One region of the Idiomarina solivarensis genome, then DNA from elsewhere that is predicted to be linked to it. Evidence: predicted binding sites of a transcription regulator. Region 1 holds the regulator's gene; each other region holds the start of a gene.
What was found. The regulator sigma-54, encoded in region 1, starts transcription at its own class of promoters, with help from an activator protein. The targets are predictions, from matches to a motif close to GTTGGCACGNNNNTNGNNT.
Positions count from the first base shown of each region.

Region 1 (3,400 bases):
ATGGAGGTAGAATCGAGCCAGGAAAAGCTTGATATAAAAAATAACCGCTTGGTTTTAACAGACAATGTCATCATTCGCCAGGGCACCTTATTAATTCGCGCCGACAGGCTCGAGGCATCCGCCAGTGAAAATGCGGAGCAAGCCGATATCTTTACAGCAGAAGGTAGTCCAGCGACGTATAGTCAAACACTTGAGGATGGCGGCCAAATTCATGCAGAAGCCAATAAAATCACCTACTTTCAGTCTGCGCGCCGACTGGAGCTTAGCGGAAATGCTCGTATTTCACAGGGAAGCAGTAGCTCCAGTGGTGATTTAATTACTTATGACCTGGAAGAGCAGACCATAACAGCGACGAGTTCCGGCGAAGAAGACAGTCGGGTGATCACTATTTTCACTCCGAAACCTAAAACTGACGCTGACCAAAAAAATAACGAGACCCCTTAATATGGCAACGTTAAAAGTTAAACACTTAGCTAAAAGCTACAAAAGTCGCCAAGTCGTTAAAGATGTCAGCCTGGAAGTTAGCCAAGGGCAAGTGATAGGTTTACTGGGTCCGAATGGAGCCGGTAAAACCACTACGTTTTATATGATTGTTGGCTTAGTGAACAGTGACAAAGGACAAATCTTACTCGACGACAACGATCTCACCCTATTGCCCATGCACGAGCGTGCCCGGCGGGGCATTGGTTATCTGCCGCAGGAAGCTTCCATTTTTCGCAAGCTGACGGTGCGCGATAACTTAATGGCGATTTTAGAGACCCGCAAAGCCTTGTCCGCTAATGAGCGTGAAGAACAGCTGGATGCGTTACTGGAGGAATTCCACATCGGGCACATTGCCAACAGCCTCGGTATGAGCTTATCGGGGGGCGAGCGCCGCCGAGTTGAGATTGCCCGGGCGCTGGCCGCAGAACCTACGTTTATATTGCTGGATGAGCCTTTTGCCGGCGTTGACCCCATTTCCGTCATTGATATCAAAAAGATTGTTGAACATTTAAAGCAACGTGGTATTGGTGTACTAATCACCGATCACAATGTACGGGAAACCTTATCTGTGTGTGAACACGCTTATATCGTCAGTCATGGTGAGCTTATTGCCAGCGGGGATGCAGAAAGTATATTATCGAATCAACAGGTTAAAGACGTTTACCTCGGTGAGCAGTTCACCTTATAACGTGATACCGGGACAGTCATTATGAAGCAAAGTCTGCAGCTAAAAATTGGTCAGCATTTGACCATGACGCCTCAACTTCAACAGGCCATTCGCCTGCTGCAGCTTTCCTCACTCGATCTCCAGGCTGAAATTCAAGAAGCTCTGGACAGTAATCCCTTGCTGGAAGTTGAAGGCGAACATGAAAGCGAAAGCACAGAGCTTCGCAGTCGTGATGAGAGAGACGACAGTCAACGAGATACCTCAGACGTTATAAAAACACAGGAAATGCCAGATGAACTCCCGGTTGACAGTAGCTGGGACGATACCTATTCGAGCCATACTCCCACTAACGGTGCGGCTTCATCGGGCAAGTCATTTGACGGTGACTTTGAGGTCTATCAGGGCGCTACCAGTGAGTCGCTGCAAGATCACTTGCTGTGGCAAATGCAGCTGTCACACTTTTCGGAAGAAGACACCTACATTGCAGAAGCTATCATCGAAGCCATAGATAACAATGGTTACCTGATGGCTGATATTGACGAAATCATTGAGGCTGTGCGATTACCTGACGTCGGTGCCGAAGAAGTCTGCATGGTGCTCAAACGCATCCAACACTTCGATCCTGTCGGCGTCGGAGCCCGCAGTGTCAGCGAATGCCTGGCAATTCAATTGCGTCAGCTAAGCCAGGATAACGACTATAAAGAGATTGCTTTATGCCTGGTCACTGAGCATATGGATCTCCTCGGAAACCGAGACTTCAGAACAATCCAGCGCAAGCTAAAATTATCGGAAGATGACTTGCGCCAGACCATGCGACTCATCCAACAGCTGCACCCTCACCCGGGCGAGCAAATTGCCCAGCAACCGGTGGAATATGTCATCCCCGATGTCGCCGTGACAAAAAAAAATGGCCGCTGGATGGTCGAATTGAATCCTGACAGCGTACCTAAATTAAAAGTGAATGAAGAATACGCTGCGCTGAGCAAAGCGGCGAAGTCCACTGCCGACAGCCAGTACTTAAAAAACCACACGCAAGAAGCTCGTTGGTTTATAAAAAGCCTGGAGAGCAGAAACGAAACCTTACTGAAAGTAGCCAACTGCATAATACAACGTCAGCAAGGTTTTTTTGAACATGGTGAAGAGGCTATGAAGCCAATGGTTCTGAACGATGTTGCTGAAGCAGTGGATATGCATGAAAGTACTATTTCGCGGGTAACAACACAGAAATACCTGCACTGCCCGCGGGGCGTATTCGAACTAAAATACTTTTTCTCCAGCCATGTGAGTACCGAGGCTGGAGGTGAGTGTTCAAGCACAGCAATACGTGCTTTAATTAAGAAGATGGTCGCTGCTGAAAATCGTAGTAAACCATTAAGTGATAGCAAAATTGCTGAACTGATAGCCGAACAAGGTATCCAAGTAGCAAGGAGGACAATTGCGAAGTACCGGGAATCGTTAAACATTCCATCATCGAGTCAACGCAAGAGTCTTTTGTAACTTTGTTAACTGCAAGAAGGAAGACGTTATGCAAATTAATTTGACCGGTCACCACATCGATATTACCGACGCTTTACGTGACTACGTAGACACAAAATTTGCCAAGCTGGAAAGACACTTTGACCATATTACCAATGTTCACGTCATCCTAAATGTTGAAAAAACGATTCAAAAAGCGGAAGCTACGCTGCATGTAAACGGCGGCGAGATTTTCGCTGATGCAAAACACGACGATATGTACGCGGCCATCGACGGTTTAATTAATAAACTGGACCGTCAGGTGATTAAACACAAAGAAAAAATGAAACAACATTAACCCATGCAACTGAGTGAATTGTTAAGCGCCGACTGCACCAAGTGTGCAGTCGAGAGCGCCAGTAAAAAACGACTGCTTGAAACCATTAGTCAAATTGTTGCTCCTAAATTATCAGGCATTACTCGCCATGATATTTTCGAGAGCCTGATAAACCGTGAGCGTTTAGGCAGTACCGGAATTGGACTTGGCATAGCAATTCCCCATGGCCGGTTACCGAACGCTAATCATCCTGTGGCCGTTTTACTAACGCTGGACGAACCAATAGAGTTTGATTCTATTGATAATCAGCCAGTGGACATTATATTCGCTCTGTTAGTACCTGAATCTGAACACGAAAATCATTTACAAACTCTGGCGGCAGTTGCCCGGAGAATGAATGACAAAGATTGCACGCGGGCGCTGCGCCAGGCTGACTCTGATAAAACCTTATATCAATT
Region 1 covers NZ_JAVFHZ010000003.1:66,578-69,977, reverse strand. Annotated here, with positions in the region: gene lptA (lipopolysaccharide transport periplasmic protein LptA) at 1-444, shown strand, start outside; gene lptB (LPS export ABC transporter ATP-binding protein) at 446-1,171, shown strand; gene RBK99_RS06200 (RNA polymerase factor sigma-54) at 1,193-2,647, shown strand; gene hpf (ribosome hibernation promoting factor) at 2,676-2,963, shown strand; gene ptsN (PTS IIA-like nitrogen regulatory protein PtsN) at 2,967-3,400, shown strand, end outside.

Region 2 (3,400 bases), on a different contig from region 1:
TGAGATAGTCACTCCTACGCATTCAACACCGTAATTCTCGGCTGCGTATTGCATGAAGCTACCCCAGCCACAGCCAATATCAAGCACCCGCATGCCGGGTTTGAGACCTAATTTTTTACAGCAAAGCTCAAGTTTATGCCGTTGGGCTTCGTCAATATCTTTTGCCTTTTCCCAGTAGGCGCAGGTGTAGACCATACGTTCATCAAGCATTGACTGATAAAGGTTATTTCCCATGTCGTAATGATGCTCGCCAACTTCCCATGCTTTTGACTTGCTTTGTAAGTTAAATACCCGGCTTTTCAATGAATGAAAGATAAGGCGAGCGGGGTTAATTTCATCCTGAATGCCAGAGCGTAGCAGTTTGAAAAAAAACTGATCGAGCGATTCTGCATCCCACAAACGGGCCATGTAAGATTCACCAAGGCCCAGGTTTCCCCGAGACAAGGCCTGGTCAAATACGGTTTCATCGTGAACTTGTATATCCCAGGCACGATCGCCGTTAATCCGAATATCTGCTTTAGCTAAAAGTTCTTCAACATACTCTCGTGATGTCGACATAGTCGTTCGCCCATTCCGGAAAAATGATGGTATAAAACCGTATCAAGAATGGGCGATACTGGCAATAAAGCGTTCTCTAACCATCCTTTTTAGAGGTAAACTCAGGGTAAGCCTCAACACCGCAGTCGACTTGATCTAAGCCAATATACTCCTGCTCTTTGGTAACGCGGATACCCAGGATTCGCTTCAGTATAGTCCACACAATTAAACTACTGACAAACACCCAACAAAAAATAGTGCCAACGCCTGCCAGTTGTATGAAGAAACTAGCACTGCCATCACTGAGCGGTACCACCAGAGTACCGAAAATGCCCACTACGCCATGTACTGAAATAGCGCCAACCGGGTCATCAATATGCAGTTTATCCAGACCAATAATTGAGAGAATTACAATGAGACCGGCAATAAAGCCAATAATGCCGGCAAGCCATGGCTGCGGGGTGACAGGCTGTGCGGTTATTGCCACCAACCCGGCTAACGCGCCGTTCAGAATCATGGTTAAATCGGCTTTCTTCCAGAGTAGTTTGGTGAATAACAAAGCACCTATGGTGCCGGCTGCTGCCGAGGTATTGGTATTGACCATAGCACGGGCAATGGCATTGGCGTCGTTGACGGAGCTTAATGCCAGTTGCGAACCACCGTTAAAGCCAAACCAACCAAACCAGAGAATGAAAGTGCCCAGTGCTGCGAGGGGCATATTTGAACCCGGTAATGCATTGATACTGCCATCGCTCAGATATTTACCAGAACGAGGGCCCAGTAACAGTACCGCAGCCAGTGCAGCGGAAGCCCCGGTTAAATGAACGATGCTGGAGCCCGCAAAGTCAACAAAGCCCCATTCGGCGATCATGCCGCCGCCCCAGGTCCATAACCCTTGTACTGGATAGATAACAGCACTTAATACCACACAGAATACTAAAAAACTCATGAGTTTCATGCGCTCTGCAACCGCGCCTGACACGATAGACATAGCGGTGGCAACAAACACCATCTGAAAAAAGAAGTTGGCATCCGCAGCGTAAGCGGAAGTAGCTGGCGCCGGGTACATAATGCTGTAGCCAATTGCCAGGTAAGTGATGCAGGCAATGGCGTAAAGTACGATATTTTTAGTCAAAATTTCGGTGGTGTTCTTGCTTCGTACTAAGCCTGCCTCCAACATAGAGAAACCCGCTGCCATCCACATCACCAGGGCCCCGGACATAAGTAAATAAAATGTGTCTAGCGCGAAAGTCAGTTGTTGTGTGTCTTGTATGTCCATCACGGGCTCCTTAAAGGGCGTCTTGATTGGTTTCGCCGGTGCGTATACGAACGCATTGCTCCAGCGGCATAACGAATATTTTTCCGTCTCCGATATTGCCGGTATGAGCGGCAGCAATGACCACCTCAAGCGCGCGTTCAACGCTATCGTCGGGAACCGCCAGCTCAATTTTCATTTTGGGTAGAAAGTCCACTTGGTACTCGGCGCCTCGGTAAAGTTCTGTATGGCCTTTTTGTCGTCCGACCCCCCGCACTTCAGTCACTGTCAGGCCCTTACAGCCAATTTCAAACAGCGCTTGTTTTACATCTTCCAGTTTGAACGGTTTGATAAGAGCAATGAGCATTTTCATGGTGCTTTCCTTATTAAAGTCGTGTTAAGCAACCACTTACTTCACGAAACGTGCCAATATATAAGTGTTTGATATTAAAGTGTAATTTTTGTCGGAGTGACAGTGCTGCACAAAAAATGTGCGCAACCGCTGTGCATTGCACCAAAAGTGCTATTGAACCGAAACGATGCAAAGGGGATACTATTTACCTACAGTAGCGAATGATTAAAGGTGCAGTAGCATGAGAGTTGGCGCGCGGCAGAGCGATCTTATCGGACAGACGGATTTACTGCGGATACCTTCGCTGTCTGACTTGACCGGATGCGATATTTTTCTTAAGTGTGAGTTTCAGAATCCGGGCGGCTCGATAAAAGATCGTGCGGCGAAGCAGTTAATCGATGACGCTATGGAGCGCGGTGAATTAAAGCCTGGCATGACGGTGGTCGAGGGCACAGCCGGTAACACCGGTATTGGCCTCGCAGTGGTGGCAAAGTCATACGGACTACGTATGTTAGCGGTCATGCCAAACGACCAGACGCCAGAAAAAGAGCGGATGATTCGGTTGCATGGTGGTGAGCTAATGGCCGTTGATCCGGTTCCCTTTAAGAATGAAAACCACTTTTACCATACGGCGCGCCGTTTAGCCGAAGAGCGCGACGACTGTTGGTGGGCTAACCAGTTTGAAAACACGAGCAATGCGCGTGCGCATTACCTGCATACGGGTCCTGAAATATGGGAACAAACGGCGGGTAAAGTTGATGTTCTGGTGTCTGTTGCCGGTACCGGCGGCACTATTGGCGGCAACTCCCGTTTTTTAAAAGAACAGAATCCGAACTTGGATGTTTGGGTGGTAGATCCCGACGGCTCTGGTATTTATGAGTTTCTGCGCAGCGGTGAATATGTGTCGAATGGCGGCTCTATGACCGAAGGCATTGGTATCATGCGGTTAGTGGATAACTTCCGTCAGGCACGTATCGATCACGCGGTTAATCTGCCCGATCAAGATTTAGTGACCTTATCCCGTTACGTGCGAGACAAAGACGGTATTGTTTTGGGTAGCAGTTCAGCGTTAAACGTTGCTGGCGCACTGGCTGCTGCTGTACGAAAAGGGCCGGGGCAACGCATTGTGACGTTTTCTTGTGACTTAGGCGAACGTTCCGCCAGTAAGCTGTATAACCCGGAATACTTGCGGGGGCGCGGGTTAAAATCCGAACCTGAACCTATTGAGGCACTATTGAAGCGTTATCGTGAGCTTG
Region 2 covers NZ_JAVFHZ010000002.1:115,524-118,923, forward strand. Annotated here, with positions in the region: gene cfa (cyclopropane fatty acyl phospholipid synthase) at 1-558, opposite strand, end outside; gene RBK99_RS04550 (ammonium transporter) at 635-1,816, opposite strand; gene RBK99_RS04555 (P-II family nitrogen regulator) at 1,827-2,165, opposite strand; gene RBK99_RS04560 (cysteine synthase A) at 2,386-3,400, shown strand, end outside.
Region 2: a site for sigma-54 is predicted at 2,205-2,223, ahead of RBK99_RS04555 (P-II family nitrogen regulator). Genes of this name have one in related genera too.

Region 3 (3,400 bases), on a different contig from region 1:
GGTTTTCTGGCAGCACCGTCAACAATCGGAAAGCGCGCAAAAGCACGCATTGTTTTACTGTAAGCAGCAAGGATTGCAATTTTTGGACATTCGCCGTGAGGATACCCGGTGGTCGTTTAAGGGAGCTCAGCCCGGTTGGCGAAGTACGTTTAAAATGGGCTTTAGCAGCGACGGTGAAACCCGCTACGAGGGTGACCTGACCCTTCATAACCAACGTTTGGTTGGCGTCCAGTTACCGCCTTTTCGCGTTCCCGGTCAATAACTTCACCCAGGCATCTTTATACATAACCCAGTCACCCAGTAAACTGTACAAAGGATACTGAAAGGTGGCTGGTTTATTCTTTTCAAAGAGAAAATGACCGAGCCAGGCAAAGCCGTAACCGATAAGAGGCAACGCCAGTAACCACCAGTAATTCGCGCTCAATAACGCATATGCTAAAACGGCTAAAACCAGCGTGCTGCCAATGTAGTGCAACACCCTGCAGCGTTTGTCCGAATGCTCTTGCAAGTAATAAGGGTAAAATTCTTTAAAACTCGAGTAACTCATTGCTGCTGGCCTTGCTGACGTTGATAAAAAAGCACCTCACCCGGAAGCTTTTCAACTTCTATTTGAGCTTGTATACGATACCCTCTTTTTTTGAAAAACGCCTGATAATCAGAGCGAGTCACATAGACTGCTATTCCTTGTGATTCCGGATCTTCTTCGAAAACAGTTTTTGCTGCCTGAACAAGTAAGTGCCCTACTCCTTGCGACTGATACTGCGGCGCAACCGCAATAAACGCTAACATATGATAAGGCACGTCTGGCATGGCCTGTTGAATCAACCGTTCTTTTTCTAACACCTGGCGGGTACTTAAAAAGCCTGCCGTCAGCAGCATACTGATTCGCCAGTGCCAGAAACGTCCCGGCCCGAAACTTTTACCCGGGCGAGTAAGACAGGCGACACCGAGTAGCGTGCCGCCATCTCTAATACCAATAATCGGCTGTCCGCTTTCCCAAAAGGCATTCAGATCTTCCCGTATCGCAGCGCGTAAGCGCTTTTCGTAGTCGGGCTTATCTGCCCTAAAAATCTTTTGCAGCAACTCATCATCATAATAAGTTTGAAACAAAAGCGATGCCGCCAGTTTAAGATCCTCTGCTACAAGATAGACCAGTTGGCCCTGGACGTTCTCGCTGCTGTGCTCGCTAGCGTGATCTATTTCACTTTCTGTTTTTTCTGTCAGGCCCTGCATAACAACCACTGGTTAGTTTTTCATAGCACCAACTTAACTATTTTTCGGGATCCTGTCGAGCGCCATTTCTCCGGTTCCTGCCAAGGTGTTATCAATAAACACAACAGCGGTGCATTCATCACGAGTTGTCATACCATCAGCGTGTTTCCTTTGCGTGCGATAATACAAAACCTGATAATTATGCTGTTCGTTTTTCCATGAATCACTAAAGGCGGGCGTACCCAAGCGACTTAACGCTTCGTTGACAGAAAGTGATGGTGGTAATGCCGCAATAGCAGCTCTGTTTCGTTGTTCTGCCTGCTGACCTTCGTATTTTTCATTATCGCTGTCATAACTAGACTCTTTTACTACAATACAGCCTGATAACGTCAACGAACCAAGCAATGCAACGGCTAATAATGATTTTTTCAACATGTTACCTGTTCTCCTGAATAGTTTTATTAAATGAATACGCTTTATTATTTTTAGCAGTCCATTTAAAGCAAACTTCAGGCCAAAACTTAACCTATTGTTTTTTATGGGAATAGTATTTATTGGCTGTTTGTAACTTACTAATTAATCGCTATTTTCACTAACTTTAGGCCGGCAATCATCAAGCCAGTCTGATAGTGAACCCCCCAAAACTTCATGCTGATCCTTACCGACCCACTCAAGCCCGACCACGCCGCTTTGATTATCTATCGACAACAATAAATCATCGTTATCCGCAGCTAAGCCAATAAATACCGTTTCGGATTGCTTTAACTGGCGCTTCATCAGAATATGAGCCGCAATATTCTCTAATAACCGGTCACCGTCTTCAGCACTTTGAACTTGCAGCAAGTTAATTAAGTGATCTTGATAGGTCAATGCCAGATCCCCCGCATACCATCGACTAAACAGTGCTTTAACGCTGTCATGAAAGGTTAATTCTAAAGCGCTTTCCAGCTTACCGAACTGCAGCGGTTCTGGTTGCAGGCAGGGTGTCCATTCAACCGTATCTTCATCAATAACCGCGCCATAAATTGGGCTTTTCCACTCTTCAATATATTCCGTATAACGAACGGGGATCTCGTTTTCATAACGCGTCATTAAGGCATCAATTGATTCTTCAAACGTCTTCATCTGGTACTTACACCCAAGAAAATTTACAATAACCGCATTGTACTTGCGGAGCGACTCAAATGCCAAAGAAGGACTCACTCGACCATTTATCTTTAGGTCAAAGCACAGATTACCCGAATGAATACGATCCAAAGCAATTGCAGCCGGTACCTCGTTCACTAAATCGTGAACCTATCGGTATTACCGGAGAACTTCCTTTTTCCGGCGTGGACTTCTGGACTGGTTATGAAATTTCCTGGCTAAACACCAAAGGACTCCCCCAAGTTGCAATCGGTTACTTCGAAGTGCCGGCAGCAAGCCCGAACCTGGTAGAGTCAAAGTCTTTCAAACTTTACCTAAACAGTTTCAATGACTCTCATTTTGACTCGTGGGAGCATGTTCAACAGCTTATGGAAGCAGACTTGTCAGCCTGTGCCGGAGCATCTGTTAGAGCCACCCTAAAGCCTTTATCTGAGGTAAAGGATGCCTCCATTTCAACCTTTCCGGGCCAGTGCATCGATAATCAAGATATTGCAATCTCACATTATGATTATCAGCCTTCATTGCTCGCCATAGAAAAGGGTGAAACTGAAGAGAAAGTTCACAGCCATCTCCTGAAGTCTAATTGCTTAATCACCAACCAGCCGGACTGGGGATCGGTCTATATTCATTACCAAGGGCCGAAATTGGATCATGCAGCGCTGCTAGCCTACCTTGTCTCTTTTCGACGCCATAACGAGTTTCACGAACAATGCGTCGAACGTATCTATCAGGACATAAAAGCGCTAGGTATGGAAAAGCTGACGGTTTATGCTCGTTATACACGTCGGGGGGGATTGGATATTAATCCATTTCGTTCCGATTTTGAGCCAGCGCTGCAAATGCAGCGCATGGCCCGACAATAAACGATTAAGCGTTAGGGTGGGGTATTTGTAACCATTGCAGGAAACGAGCCTTCTGCTTAGCGGTTGGCTCTTCCACCGGCTCAATTTTCGCATCAGTCGCGGGTTGCGCCTGCACCTTCATCGTTTTCTTGTGCAATTGATCACGACGGAAAAAAGTCACTTCAATGGATTCGCCCGGC
Region 3 covers NZ_JAVFHZ010000001.1:649,740-653,139, forward strand. Annotated here, with positions in the region: gene RBK99_RS03200 (DUF3301 domain-containing protein) at 1-262, shown strand, start outside; gene RBK99_RS03205 (Mpo1-like protein) at 233-547, opposite strand; gene RBK99_RS03210 (GNAT family N-acetyltransferase) at 544-1,233, opposite strand; gene RBK99_RS03215 (DUF3192 domain-containing protein) at 1,267-1,647, opposite strand; gene RBK99_RS03220 (SecY-interacting protein Syd) at 1,789-2,337, opposite strand; gene queF (NADPH-dependent 7-cyano-7-deazaguanine reductase QueF) at 2,397-3,221, shown strand; gene RBK99_RS03230 (M61 family metallopeptidase) at 3,226-3,400, opposite strand, start outside.
Region 3: a site for sigma-54 is predicted at 1,713-1,731, ahead of RBK99_RS03215 (DUF3192 domain-containing protein). Genes of this name have one in related genera too.